DNA from 3 places in the Pseudomonas sp. LBUM1662 genome. Region 3 is predicted to be linked to each of the others. Evidence: predicted binding sites of a transcription regulator. Region 3 holds the regulator's gene; each other region holds the start of a gene.
What was found. Region 3 encodes sigma-54, which starts transcription at its own class of promoters, with help from an activator protein. Its sites were predicted from a motif close to ANTGGCATNNANNTTGCTNT; they were not measured.
Positions count from the first base shown of each region.

Region 1: glnA (glutamate--ammonia ligase) is a predicted target of sigma-54. The motif match lies at 1,865-1,884, and genes of this name have one in related genera.
Region 2: ACA049_RS09235 (circularly permuted type 2 ATP-grasp protein) is a predicted target of sigma-54. The motif match lies at 3,432-3,451, and genes of this name have one in related genera.

Region 1 is NZ_CP166793.1:398,627-403,365, forward strand. Features, by position in the region: gene ACA049_RS01815 (DUF4124 domain-containing protein) at 1-61, opposite strand, end outside; gene glnA (glutamate--ammonia ligase) at 362-1,768, opposite strand; gene thiI (tRNA uracil 4-sulfurtransferase ThiI) at 2,099-3,553, shown strand; gene typA (translational GTPase TypA) at 3,693-4,739, shown strand, end outside.
Region 2 is NZ_CP166793.1:2,037,663-2,042,401, forward strand. Features, by position in the region: gene ACA049_RS09210 (hypothetical protein) at 99-629, shown strand; gene ACA049_RS09215 (PLDc N-terminal domain-containing protein) at 694-885, shown strand; gene speE (polyamine aminopropyltransferase) at 1,132-2,007, shown strand; gene ACA049_RS09225 (hypothetical protein) at 2,228-2,461, shown strand; gene ACA049_RS09230 (ribonuclease E inhibitor RraB) at 2,676-3,017, shown strand; gene ACA049_RS09235 (circularly permuted type 2 ATP-grasp protein) at 3,483-4,739, shown strand, end outside.
Region 3 is NZ_CP166793.1:1,042,159-1,046,897, reverse strand. Features, by position in the region: gene ACA049_RS04505 (KdsC family phosphatase) at 1-423, shown strand, start outside; gene lptC (LPS export ABC transporter periplasmic protein LptC) at 431-1,003, shown strand; gene lptA (lipopolysaccharide transport periplasmic protein LptA) at 990-1,538, shown strand; gene lptB (LPS export ABC transporter ATP-binding protein) at 1,538-2,263, shown strand; gene ACA049_RS04485 (RNA polymerase factor sigma-54) at 2,448-3,941, shown strand; gene hpf (ribosome hibernation-promoting factor, HPF/YfiA family) at 4,016-4,324, shown strand; gene ptsN (PTS IIA-like nitrogen regulatory protein PtsN) at 4,337-4,739, shown strand, end outside.

The DNA of each region.
Region 1 (4,739 bases), 640 kb from region 3:
AGATCTGCGCTGCGGCAGGCAGGGCGATCAGCAGCAACATCAGTAGAAAACCACGACCCATAAAATCGACCAGAAACGAACGCGTTGGGGTGCAGCATAGGTCAGGGGTGGCGGTTGTCCCAAGTCGTTAACATTTGGGCATGATTTACAGAGATCCCCCACACACCACAAAACCCTTGTGGGAGCGGGCTTGCTCGCGAAAGCGGAGTGTCAGCCACCATCAATGCAAGCTGACACACTGCATTCGCGAGCAAGCCCGCTCCCACATTGGTTCTGCGTTGGTTTCTAAATCGCGGGCACAAAAAAAGGCCTCCCGAAGGAGGCCTCTTTTTGTCACGCCGCGAACCGCAGCGCTACCGGATCAGCAGCTGTAGTACAGCTCATATTCCAGTGGGTGTACGAAGGTGCGAACCTTGATTTCTTCTTCGCTTTTCAGAGCGATGTAAGCGTCGATGAAGTCGTCGGAGAACACGCCGCCTTTGGTCAGGAACGCACGACCTTTGTCCAGCTCTTCCAGGGCTTCTTTCAGGCTGCCGCAAACTTGTGGGATCTCTTTCGCCTCTTCAGGCGGCAGGTCGTACAGGTTTTTGTCAGCAGCATCGCCTGGGTGGATCTTGTTCTGGATACCGTCCAGGCCAGCCATCAACAGTGCAGCGAAGCCCAGGTACGGGTTGGCTGCTGGATCCGGGAAGCGGGCTTCGATACGGCGAGCGCGAGGGCTGGACACGTAAGGAATACGGATCGAAGCGGAACGGTTGCGAGCCGAGTAGGCCAGCATTACTGGAGCTTCGAAACCTGGGACCAGACGCTTGTAGGAGTTGGTCGACGGGTTGGTGAAGCCGTTCAGCGCCTTACCGTGCTTGATGATGCCGCCGATGAAGTACAGGGCGGTATCGGACAGGCCGGCATAGCCTTCGCCAGCGAAGGTGTTCTTGCCATCTTTGGCGATGGACAGGTGAACGTGCATACCCGAACCGTTGTCGCCGTACAGAGGCTTAGGCATGAAGGTCGCGGTGCGGCCGTATGCATCAGCAACGTTGTGTACGCAGTACTTCAGGGTCTGAACTTCGTCAGCCTTGGCCACCAGGGTGTTGAACTTCACACCGATTTCGTTCTGGCCGGCAGTGGCCACTTCGTGGTGGTGAACTTCGATGACCAGGCCCATCTCTTCCATGGCGTTGCACATGGAGGTACGGATTTCGTGGTCGTGGTCGAACGGCGGAACCGGGAAGTAGCCGCCTTTGACGCCTGGACGGTGGCCTTTGTTGCCGCCTTCCACGTCCTGGTCGGACATCCACGAACCTTGTTCGGAGTAGATCTTGAACATCGAACCGGAGATGTCGGACTTGAACTTCACTTCGTCGAAGATGAAGAATTCAGGCTCTGGACCCACGAATACGGTGTCACCGATACCGGTCGACTTCAGGTATTCCTCGGCACGCTTGGCGATCGCACGTGGGTCACGGTCGTAGCCTTGCATGGTCGAAGGCTCGATCACGTCGCAAACCAGGATCAGGGTCGGCTCTTCAGTGAACGGGTCGAGGACAGCGGTGCTGTCGTCCGGCATCAGGATCATGTCGGAAGCTTCGATGCCTTTCCAGCCAGCGATGGAGGAACCGTCGAACATTTTGCCTTCTTCGAAGAAAGCTTCATCCAGCGCGTCGCGAGCCGGCATGGTCACGTGGTGCTGAGTGCCTTTGGTGTCCGTGAAGCGCAGATCAATCCACTTGACGTCATGATCTTTGATGAGTTGAACCGACTTCGACATAGTGTCCTCCGGGTGGCTTCGGGCTTAGTAGTGGATGCCCTTAGAATGTGGGTGATGCCGGCGCGAATACTCTGCCAAGGCAACCTGCCTCACAAGGGAGCAAATTGCATGCCAGTGCCCCAGCATGGGTTTTTTGCCCCAATATCACGCTTATAAAGGCACAAAGCGTCTGTAAGCGGAAAATCTCGCCCTACAATGTAGCGTTAAAATCACTAAATGACCCGTTTTGGTGCGCGCAAAACCTTCTGCACATTAACTGGTTAAACCTTGAGCAATTTCCGCTATAATCCGCGCCCCCCTTTTTCGGCTGGCCCAGCGCGCGCTGTTTTCATGAAACTAATCGTAAAAGTCTTCCCCGAGATCACCATCAAGAGCCGCCCGGTACGGATGCGTTTCATCCGCCAGTTGGCCAAAAATATCCGTACCGTGCTCCGCGACCTGGACCCGGCTGTGGTGGTGAACGGTGTGTGGGACAATCTCGAGTTGGAAACCCGCGTCAGTGAGCCCAAAGCCCTGAAGGAGATGACCGAGCGCCTGAGCTGCATGCCGGGCATCGCGCATTTCCTGCAAGTCGACGAATACCCGCTGGGCGACTTCGACGACATCGTCGCCAAGTGCAAGCAGCACTTCGGTGATGCACTGGCCGGGAAGATCTTTTCGGTGCGCTGCAAGCGTGCCGGCAAGCATGAATTCAGTTCGATGGACGTCGAGAAATACGTCGGCAGCCAACTGCGTCGTCAGTGCGGCGCCGCCGGAATCTCGCTGAAAGAGCCGGAAATCGAAGTTCGCATCGAAATTCGCGACAAACGGTTGTTCGTGATCCACAGCCAGCACAACAGCATCGGCGGATATCCGCTGGGTGCCCTGGAACAGACGCTTGTGCTGATGTCCGGCGGCTTCGATTCGACCGTTGCCTCGTACCAGATCATGCGCCGCGGCCTGATGAGCCATTTCTGCTTCTTCAATCTGGGCGGACGGGCCCATGAACTGGGCGTCATGGAAGTCGCGCACTTCATCTGGAAGAAGTACGGCAGCTCCCAACGCGTGTTATTTGTGAGTGTGCCATTCGAGGAAGTACTGGGAGAAATTCTCGGGAAAGTCGATAACAGTCATATGGGTGTAGTTTTGAAGCGTATGATGTTGCGCGCTGCTTCCCGTATTGCCGATCGGCTGGACATCGAAGCGCTGGTTACCGGCGAGGCGATTTCCCAGGTGTCGAGCCAGACACTGCCGAACCTGTCCGTGATCGACTGCGTGACCGACAAGCTGGTCTTGCGTCCGCTGATCGCCAGTCACAAGCAGGACATCATCGACCTGGCCAACGAAATCGGCACTGCCGACTTCGCCAAGCACATGCCGGAATACTGCGGGGTCATCTCGGTGAACCCCAAGACCCACGCCAAGCGTCCGCGCGTGGAGTACGAAGAACAACAGTTCGACATGGCGGTCCTTGAGCGTGCGCTCGAGAACGCCAAGCTGGTGCCGATCGATCGCGTGATCGACGAATTGGGCCAGGATTTGCAAATCGAAGAAGTCAGCGAAGCGCTGGCTGGTCAGATCGTCATCGACATCCGTCATCCGGATGCCGCTGAAGACGACCCGCTGGGCCTCGATGGCATTGAGGTACAAACGATGCCGTTTTATGCATTGAACGCTCGTTTCAAGGAACTGGACCCTACTCGCCAGTACCTGCTGTATTGCGACAAAGGCGTGATGAGTCGCCTGCATGCCCACCATTTGCTCAGTGAGGGGCATGCCAATGTGCGCGTTTATCGACCGAGCTAAGAGCCCGGGGCTGTATGCCTGTGGCCTGCGTCACCGGCCCCCCGACTCTGCCGTCAAGCTGTAACGGCAAGGCCTGACTCTACTGTAAATCGCTGCCAAGACTTGTCAGCACACCGAATCCTCTGATCGAGATACACAAGTGATCGAAAATCTACGCAACATCGCCATCATTGCTCACGTTGACCATGGTAAAACCACCCTGGTAGACAAACTCTTGCGTCAATCCGGCACCCTGGAGCGCAACGAGCTCAACGACGAGCGCGTGATGGACTCCAACGACCAGGAGAAAGAACGCGGTATTACCATTCTGGCGAAAAACACCGCCATCAACTGGAACGGCTACCACATCAACATCGTGGACACCCCGGGCCACGCCGACTTCGGCGGCGAAGTTGAACGCGTAATGTCGATGGTTGACTCCGTTCTGCTGCTGGTTGACGCTCAAGACGGCCCTATGCCGCAAACCCGTTTCGTGACCAAGAAGGCTTTCGAAGCCGGCCTGCGTCCAATCGTGGTCATCAACAAGGTTGACCGTCCAGGCGCGCGTCCGGACTGGGTTCTGGACCAGATCTTCGACCTGTTCGACAACCTCGGTGCTACCGAAGAACAGTTGGACTTCAAAGTCGTCTACGCCTCGGCCCTGAACGGCATTGCCGGTCTGGAACACACCGACATGGCTGAAGACATGACCCCGCTGTACCAGTCGATCGTCGACAACGTACCAGCGCCGAAAGTCGACCGTGAAGGTCCGTTCCAGATGCAGATCTCCGCTCTGGACTACAACAGCTTCCTGGGTGTTATCGGCGTTGGCCGTATCGCTCGTGGCCGCATCAAGCCGAACACTCCGGTTGTCGCTATCGACGCCGACGGCAAGAAGCGTACCGGTCGTATCCTGAAACTGATGGGTCACCACGGTCTGCACCGTATCGACGTTGAAGAAGCAGCTGCCGGCGACATCGTCTGCATCAGCGGCTTCGACCAGCTGTTCATCTCCGACACTCTGTGCGACCCACTGAACGTCGAAGCGATGAAGCCGCTGACCGTTGACGAACCAACCGTTTCCATGACCTTCCAGGTAAACGACTCGCCTTTCTGCGGTAAAGAAGGCAAGTTCGTGACGTCCCGTAACATCAAGGAACGTCTGGACAAGGAACTGCTCTACAACGTTGCCCTGCGCGTTGAAGAA
Region 2 (4,739 bases), 1.0 Mb from region 3:
GCCTTCGCGGGCTACCCTCACTCCTACAAAAAGCAAACATCGGGATTATTGCGCTATCCTTCGCGCCCTCAAAATTCACTCGCTACAGGATCCGCCCCATGAAAGCCGCACTCGTCGAACTCATCACTAAAATCAGCTCCGGGTGCATGAGCGATGACGAAATCCTCAAAGTCGCTGACGAAGCGGCCCAGGCCTACGCCGATCCCGAGGCTTTTCTGACGGCCAATCCGGATATCAACTACGACGAAACGTTCCCGATTCCACTGGGTGAGTGGGTGGTTGTCGGCAGCCTGCCGGAAACCGTGCTGTTCCAGGCTGACACCTACGTCGACCTGTTCGCCCAGATCGTCGCTTCGTTCGGTCCCGGTGTTGATTTCAATATCAAACCCAAGCAACTGGCCAAGACTGAGGCCCTGACCGCGCTCAATCGCATTCAGGTGCAGATGGGCAGCATGAACAAGGAAAACGGCGGTTACACGCTGATGAACTTCAGCCAGTTGCTCGACGACGAACTGCAAGTGGTGCTGGTCTTTGGCAACGACGTGCCGCGCGTCCTCGAGTTGTGCGCCGAAGTGGGTATCACCGCCGCGCCATCGCTCGAAGCGCTGAAAATCGCGGTCCACGTTTAAAAAACGGAACCCTCGTCAGGCCCGGCTATCCTAAGGGTGCATATCACTCTTAGGGAGCGACACCATGGGTTCCACGTTCAACGGTCTGATTGGCCTGATCATTCTTGCCCTGGATATCTGGGCAATCATCAACGTACTCAAAAGTGGCGCCGACACAGGGATGAAAATCATCTGGGTGCTGCTGATCCTGCTGCTGCCGGTCCTGGGCCTGATCATCTGGGCCATCGCCGGGCCACGGGGCAATGTCCGGATCTGATCCCAACACCGATCCCTGTAGGAGCGAGGCTTGCCCGCGAAGAACGTTCACACGGTTTAACAGAAAGACCGCGTTATCGTTCTTCGCGGGCAAGCCTCGCTCCTACAGGTCCTTGCATGTCAGAAGGTTCGACCTGTCATCTTCCGCAACGTAGAATGCGCGCCTTTCCCGGTTAATCGAGCCGATCGATTGGCCATCATGGGCGGGTAACCGTCCGTTGCCACCGCATTCATCGGAGCACTTCCCATGAGCAACATCACCCCCAGCGACTACCTGGAAACCCTCTACGAAGGCTACGGCCAACGTTTTCGCATGGAAAAACTGCTGCACGAAGTGCGCACCGAACACCAGCACCTGGTGATTTTCGAGAACCCGCGCATGGGCCGCGTGATGGCGCTGGACGGCGTGATTCAGACCACCGAAGCCGACGAATTCATCTACCACGAGATGCTCACCCACGTGCCGATCATCGCCCATGGCTCCGCCAAGCGCGTGCTGATCATCGGTGGCGGCGACGGCGGCATGTTGCGTGAAGTGGCCAAGCACCGCAGCATCGAGCACATCACCATGGTCGAGATCGACGGCACCGTGGTCGACATGTGCAAGGAATTCCTGCCGAACCACTCCAAGGGTGCGTTCGATGATCCGCGCCTGAACCTGGTGATCGACGACGGCATGCGTTTCGTCGCCACCACCACCGAAAAATTCGACGTGATCATTTCCGACTCCACCGACCCGATCGGTCCGGGTGAAGTGCTGTTCTCGGAAAACTTCTACCAGGCCTGCCGTCGCTGCCTGAACGAAGGCGGCATCCTGGTGACCCAGAACGGCACGCCGTTCATGCAGATCGAAGAAGTCAAAACCACGGCCGGTCGCTTGCGCAGCCTGTTCCCGGACTGGCACTTCTATCAGGCCGCGGTGCCGACCTACATCGGCGGCTCGATGACCTTTGCCTGGGGCGCGACCAACACGGCTTATCGCAAGTTGTCCCGTGAAACCCTGCAACAGCGTTTCGCCGGCAGCGGCATCATCACCCGCTACTACAACCCGGAAATCCACATCGGCGCCTTCGCCTTGCCGCAATACGTGCTGCAAGCGATCAACAAGCCAAGCAACGACTAAACTGTACGCACCACCCCTTGTAGGAGCGAAGCTTGCTCGCGAAAGCGGTGTATCAGGCAATACACAAGTTGACTGATAAACCGCTTTCGCGAGCAAGCTTCGCTCCTACAGGTTTCAGTAATTTTTCATACCTGCGTGCGGTAATCCGTTTGAACGATCACTCAGGCCAAAAGTCCAGATGGTTGTAAGCCCATTTGCGGGTTTGTTCGAGGAGGCACTGATGCAAAAGTGGAAAATCACTTTCGTGGATGATCACGGTGAAACAGTCGATGAAGTCTTTGAGTGCGACGAGTGCCCGGACAACGAGCAAGCCGCCAAGCTCATCAAGGCCCGGCTCCTTCCTGTCGCCGCCGAACTGGATCTGAATGATCTGGAAGGGCGAACCGACGACGCGAGCGTCAAAAGTCTCAAGACCCAGAACAGCATACAAATCCTCGGCATCACGCCAATCTGAACAACACCTGTCTCATTCTTATCCAGGCCTTGGCAGCGCCTCTGTCTTGGGGCTACTCTGCAAGCGAGATCAGCGAACGGATCGCTAAGGTCTGGTCTTGTCAGCTACATGCTTGCTTCCCACCGGCAACGTTGTTGCCGCATCGCTCGCACCAATCGGTTGCGCGTGCCGGGAATACGGAAAGTCTATCCATCATGATTGAGGGGGACGTTTCATGAGCACAGCCTATCAAGAAGACATCAGCAGCAGCGTGTTGCGCCGCATGAAAGAAGGCGGTTTCGATTTTTCACGGTTCCATCCCATCGAGTTCTACGCCATTTTCCCGGACGAGGAGCGGGCACGCAGGGCGGCAGGGCAATACAAGGGTGAATCCTTGAACGCGCAGATCAGTGTGCGCGATGACGGCGCATGGGCGCTCGAACTGAGCAAAGTCATGTATGCCACCTACGATGATATCGGCGACTTCGAGCAGGGTTTCGAGGCGGTGGTCGAGCCTCTGGGCGGCATCATCGAAGGGTGGGGCGTCAAGCAGGAGATACGAGGGCTACTCGCATAACCTTATGAACAGTGACAACGCTCAGCAACGGCTGACCTTCGGGTTGGCCGTTTTCGTTTGTGGGTTTTGAAGATCAAGATCAAAAGATCGCAGCCTCGTTGCACTCGACAGCTTCTACAGTGCAACGAGGCTGCGATCTTTTGATCCCGTTTTTGCTTCATAACATTTCAAGAAAGCAAAAAAAACCGCCTGAGCAGGCGGCTAAAGGGAAGTTTTGGTCGTTTTTACAGCAGATGCGCGGATTATCCGCAGCGCCGGCCGGGCAGTGAAATCAACTCTGACTATGCTGGTGATAGGCGACAACGTCGCCTTGCAATGAAGCGGGGGCGATCAGGTTGGGGCGTTTGCTGCACAGGATTGGTGCGGTGCAAATGGCGTGATTATCCAACTGGTTGATAACAAAGCGTTTCTGCCGATGGCACGGGCCTTGCGAAGCCTAGATGTCCGGGTGACAAGGAGTACGGCATGATCCGCACCTATTTTGATGAGATGTACGATGCCGGCGGCCAGGTCCGCCCGCATTATCGGGAGTTTGCCCGTTGGCTGGCCGAGACGCCTGACGAGCTCTTGGCACAACGGCGACGCGAGGCCGATCTGTTATTTCATCGCGCCGGGATTACCTTCACGCTCTACGGCGATGAGCAGGGCACAGAGCGCCTGATTCCTTTCGACACCATCCCGCGCAGCATCCCCGCCAGTGAATGGCGGATTGTCGAGCGCGGCTGTATCCAGCGAGTCAAGGCGTTGAACATGTTCCTCGCCGACCTCTATCACGAGCAGCGCATCATCAAGGCCGGCATCATCCCGGCCGAGCAAGTGCTGGCCAACGAGCAATACCAGTTGGCGATGCAAGGGCTCGATCTGCACCGCGACATCTATTCGCACATTTCCGGCGTCGACCTGGTACGCGATGGCGACGGCACGTACTACGTGCTCGAAGACAACCTTCGTACACCCAGCGGCGTGAGCTACATGCTCGAAGACCGCAAGATGATGATGCGGCTGTTTCCCGAGTTGTTCTCGGCCCAGCGCATCGCACCGATCGACCATTATCCAAACCTGCTGCTCGACACCCTGAAAAGCTCCAGCCCGATCGATAACCCGAGCGTGGTGGTGCTGACGCCGGGTCGCTTCAACAGCGCGTTTTTCGAGCATGCCTTCCTGGCGCGTGAGATGGGCGTCGAGTTGGTCGAGGGCGCGGACCTGTTCGTACGTGACGACAAGGTGTTCATGCGCACCACGGACGGGCCGAAAGCCGTCGATGTGATCTACCGTCGCCTCGACGATGCATTCCTCGATCCGCTGGCGTTCAACCCGGACTCGATGCTCGGCGTTCCTGGGCTGCTGTCGTCCTATCGCTCCGGCAATGTAGTGCTGGCGAATGCCATCGGCACCGGGGTCGCGGACGACAAGTCGGTGTATCCATTTGTCACGGACATGATCCGTTTCTACCTGGACGAAGAACCGATCCTGAAAAACGTGCCGACGTTCCAGTGTCGCAACCCTTCTGAACTTTCCCACGTACTGGCCAATCTTCCCGACCTGGTGGTCAAGGAAACCCAGGGCTCCGGCGGTTACGGAATGCTGGTGGGGCCGGCGGCAACGGCGGCGGAAATCGAGTCGTTCCGCGCGCGGATCAAAGCCAAGCCTCATGCGTATATCGCGCAACCGACGTTGTCCCTGTCGACCTGTCCGACCTTTGTCGAAAACGGCATCGCGCCA
Region 3 (4,739 bases):
AGTGAATTCAAGACGTTCAACACCCTCGACGGTCAAGGCATCAAGATGTTGATGGCAGCCGGCGTGCAGACCGCTATCATCAGCGGCCGCAAGACCCCGGTGGTCGAACGTCGAGCGAAAAACCTCGGCATTCCTCACGTTTACCAGGGGCGCGAAGACAAACTGGTGGTACTCGACGAGCTTCTGGCTCAACTCAACCTAAGCTATGAGCAGGTCGCCTACCTGGGTGACGACTTGCCGGACCTGCCGGTGATTCGCCGCGTGGGCCTGGGCATGGCGGTAGCAAACGCCGCCAGCTTCGTGCGTGAACACGCCCATGGCATCACCCTGGCCCGTGGTGGCGAAGGTGCCGCTCGCGAATTTTGTGAATTGATCCTGCGCGCCCAGGGCCGCCTCGATGCGGCCAACGCCGCGTACCTGTGAGCCCACTATGCTGAGCAAAAAGATTCGTAACATCCTGCTGTTCGGCTGCATCGCGGCGCTGTTCGCTGCGGTCGGCTACTGGAACATCAGCCCCGAACGCTTCCTCGACAAACCTGTGGTCAAGGTCGATGAAACCGCGATCGACTATTACGCCCTCAACGCTCACAGCGTGCAGTACCTGCCGGACGGCAAATTGCAGTACGAAATGACGTCCGACAAGGTCGAACACCTGAAAGTGAGCGAGGTGACGTTGCTGACCAACCCCGACCTGAACATGTTTCGTGGCACCGAGTTTCCCTGGCACGTCCAGAGCGAGCACGGCGAAGTCAACCCGGACGGTACTCAGGTCGAGCTGATCGACTCGGTCCGCATCACGCGCTTCGACGAGAAAAACCGCAAAACCCTGATTACCACCACCCGTATGACTGTGTTCCCCAAGGAGCAATATGCGCAGACCGATCAACCCGTTAGAATCGACGGCGCTGGCGGTGTATCGACAGGCAACGGAATGAAAGCGTACTTGAAAGAAAGCAGGATACACCTGCTATCGAACGTAAGAGGACAGTATGAGGCTCGTTAAAACTCTCCCTATTTTGCTCAGTCTGGGCGCAGCACTGGGAAGCGTGAGCGCCTGGGCTCTGCCGAACGATCAAGAGCAGCCTATCCGCATTCAGGCCGACGACGCCCAACTGGACGACAAGAATGGCGTTGCCACCTATAAAGGTGACGTGATCATTACTCAGGGTTCGATGAAGGTCACCGGCAATACCGTGACCATCACCCGCACCTCGACCGGCGACATCGACGTGGTGACGTCGGTGGGCAACCTGGCCTACTTCGAGCAACTGCAGACTGCGGGCGACACCAAGCCTGTTCAGGGCTGGGGCGTAACTATCCAGTACCACGCCTCGCAAAACCGCGTTGTGCTGATCGACAAGGCAAAAGTTGTCGACAAGGACAACAACGTTACCCAAGGCGAAAAAATCGTCTACGACACCCAGAAAAAGCTTGCGAGCGCCGGGCGTGCTACGGGCAGCAAGGTCACCGAGGCGCGTCCGCGTATCGACATGGTGATCCAGCCGAAGCCGAAAAACGACGCGAAAAAGGCTCAGTAATGGCAACTCTTAAAGCTCAGCATCTGGCCAAGAGCTACAAGAGCCGCCAGGTCGTGCGTGACGTCAGCCTGTCCATCGACAGCGGTCAAATCGTCGGCCTGCTGGGCCCTAACGGCGCCGGCAAGACCACCTGCTTCTACATGATTGTCGGCCTGGTGCAGGCCGATCAGGGTCGCGTACTGATCGACGATCTGGACGTCAGCCACCAGCCGATGCACGGTCGTGCAAAGGCGGGTATCGGCTATCTTCCGCAAGAAGCGTCGATCTTCCGCAAACTCTCGGTGGCCGATAACATCATGGCCATTCTCGAGACCCGCAAGGAACTCGACAAGGCCGATCGTCGCAAAGAGCTGGAAAGCCTGCTGCAGGAATTCCACATCAGCCACATCCGCGACAACCTCGGCATGAGCCTGTCCGGTGGTGAACGCCGCCGTGTGGAAATCGCCCGGGCACTGGCCACCAACCCGAAATTCATCCTGCTCGACGAACCTTTCGCCGGTGTGGACCCGATTTCGGTGGGCGACATCAAACAGATCATCTACCACCTCAAGGCCAAAGGCATTGGCGTGCTGATCACTGACCACAACGTCCGTGAAACCCTGGATATCTGCGAAACCGCCTACATCGTCAACGATGGACAGCTGATTGCCGAAGGTGACTCCGCCACCATCCTGGCCAACGAACTGGTCAAGGAAGTGTATCTGGGCCACGAGTTCCGCCTGTAAGCGCTGACGTGTCTGGCTGGTTGTCCGAGCGCTTGTCTCGATAAAAAATCAATACTTTTTTATTGTTACAGCGCTCTAGGCAAACGCTGCAGTTTCGGGCATATAATTTGCTTATGTTTGGCGCTCCGGCGCCCTGTAGTGGATGGCGCATGTGCGCCGGCGAATAAGGTGTTAAGCCCCTGCCATGAAACCATCGCTAGTCTTGAGAATGGGCCAGCAGCTGACGATGACACCGCAGCTGCAACAGGCCATCCGCCTGCTCCAATTGTCGACCCTGGACCTGCAACAGGAAATCCAGGAGGCCCTGGAGTCCAATCCGATGCTCGAACGCCAGGAAGAAGGCGACGACTTCGATAACGCCGACCCCTTGGCCGACAAAGCCGAACAGCTCCCCAACGCCGATGTTTCGGAACCCTCCTACCAGGAAACCGCCCCAACGGTGGATAACCTTGAGGAAGGTGACTGGAACGAGCGCATTCCCAACGAATTGCCTGTCGATACCGCCTGGGAAGACGTCTACCAGACCAGCGCCAGCAGCCTGCCGAGCAATGATGACGACGAGTGGGATTTCACCACGCGCACATCGGCCGGCGAGAGCCTGCAAAGCCACCTGTTATGGCAACTGAACCTGGCACCGATGTCCGACACCGATCGCCTGATCGCCGTGACCCTGATCGACTGCATCAACAATCAGGGTTACCTGGACGAAACCCTCGAGGAAATCCTCGAGGCCTTCGATCCGGAGCTGGACATCGAACTGGACGAGATCGAAGCCGTCCTGCACCGCATCCAGCAATTCGAACCGGCCGGCATCGGCGCCCGCAATCTGGGCGAATGCCTGCTGCTGCAACTGCGCCAGCTGCCCGCCAAGACGCCTTGGCTGGCCGAGGCCAAGCGCTTGGTCACCGACTACATCGATTTGCTCGGCAGCCGCGACTACAGCCAGTTGATGCGCCGCATGAAGCTCAAGGAAGATGAACTGCGCCAGGTGATCGAACTGGTCCAGAGCCTCAACCCGCGTCCGGGCTCGCAGATCGAGTCCAGTGAAGCCGAATACGTCGTCCCTGACGTGATCGTGCGCAAGGACAACGAGCGCTGGCTGGTCGAGCTGAACCAGGAATCAGTGCCACGCCTGCGGGTCAACGCCCAATACGCCGGTTTCGTGCGCCGCGCCGACACCAGCGCCGACAACACCTTCATGCGCAATCAGTTGCAAGAGGCCCGCTGGTTCATCAAGAGCCTGCAAAGCCGCAACGAAACACTGATGAAAGTGGCCACCCAGATCGTCGAGCATCAGCGCGGCTTCCTGGAATACGGCGACGAAGCGATGAAGCCCCTGGTGCTGCATGACATCGCCGAAGCGGTGGGCATGCACGAGTCGACGATTTCCCGGGTGACCACGCAGAAATTCATGCATACCCCTCGGGGCATATATGAACTGAAATACTTTTTCTCGAGCCATGTCAGCACCTCCGAAGGCGGTGAATGCTCGTCCACAGCGATCCGCGCGATCATCAAAAAACTGGTTGCCGCGGAAAATCAGAAAAAGCCGTTGAGTGACAGCAAGATCGCTGGTTTACTGGAGGCACAAGGCATTCAGGTGGCTCGCCGCACCGTCGCCAAGTACCGCGAATCCCTCGGGATCGCGCCTTCGAGCGAACGCAAGCGGTTGATGTAGAGCCACGCCACAGCGTTCCAGTGGTAGATCATCTGATCTACCGCTTTATGCACTGGCAACGAAGGAGAAGCTGTATGCAAGTCAACATCAGTGGACACCAACTGGAAGTGACCGAACCTCTTCGCACCTACATCGGCGAAAAACTCCAACGATTAGAGAGGCATTTCGACAAGATCACCAACGTGCAGGTCACGATGACGGTCGAAAAGCTCAAGCAGAAAATCGAAGCCACGCTGCATATTCCCGGCAATGAAGTGGTCGCCAACGCGGAGCATACCGATATGTATGCGGCGATCGACGCGCTGACCGACAAGCTCGATAAACAACTCAAAAAGCATAAGGAAAAGACCCAAAGCCTCCTCCAGGGCGCGACCGGTCGTTAACACTCCCAACCCATGATCCGACTTGAAAGCATCCTGACCCCCGGCCGTTCCCTCGTGAACGTGCCGGGCGGCAGCAAAAAGAAAGCCCTCGAGCAAATTGCCAACCTTATCCATAAAGAAGTCCCGGATCTGGAGATGCAAGATGTCTTCGAGGCTCTGATTGCCCGTGAAAAACTCGGTTCGACCGGTTTTGGTAACGGCATCGCCATTCCCCACTGTCGCCTGAAAGGTTGTACGTCGCCTGTCAGCGCGCTGATGCACCTCGACGCCCCCATCGATTTCGACGCCATCGACGGCGCCCCGGTTGACCTGCTGTTCGTTCTGCTGGTCCCGCAAGCCGCTACCGATGCCCACCTGGAACTGTTGCGCCAGATCGCCAGCATGCTCGATCGCAAGGAAGTGCGCGAAAAACTGC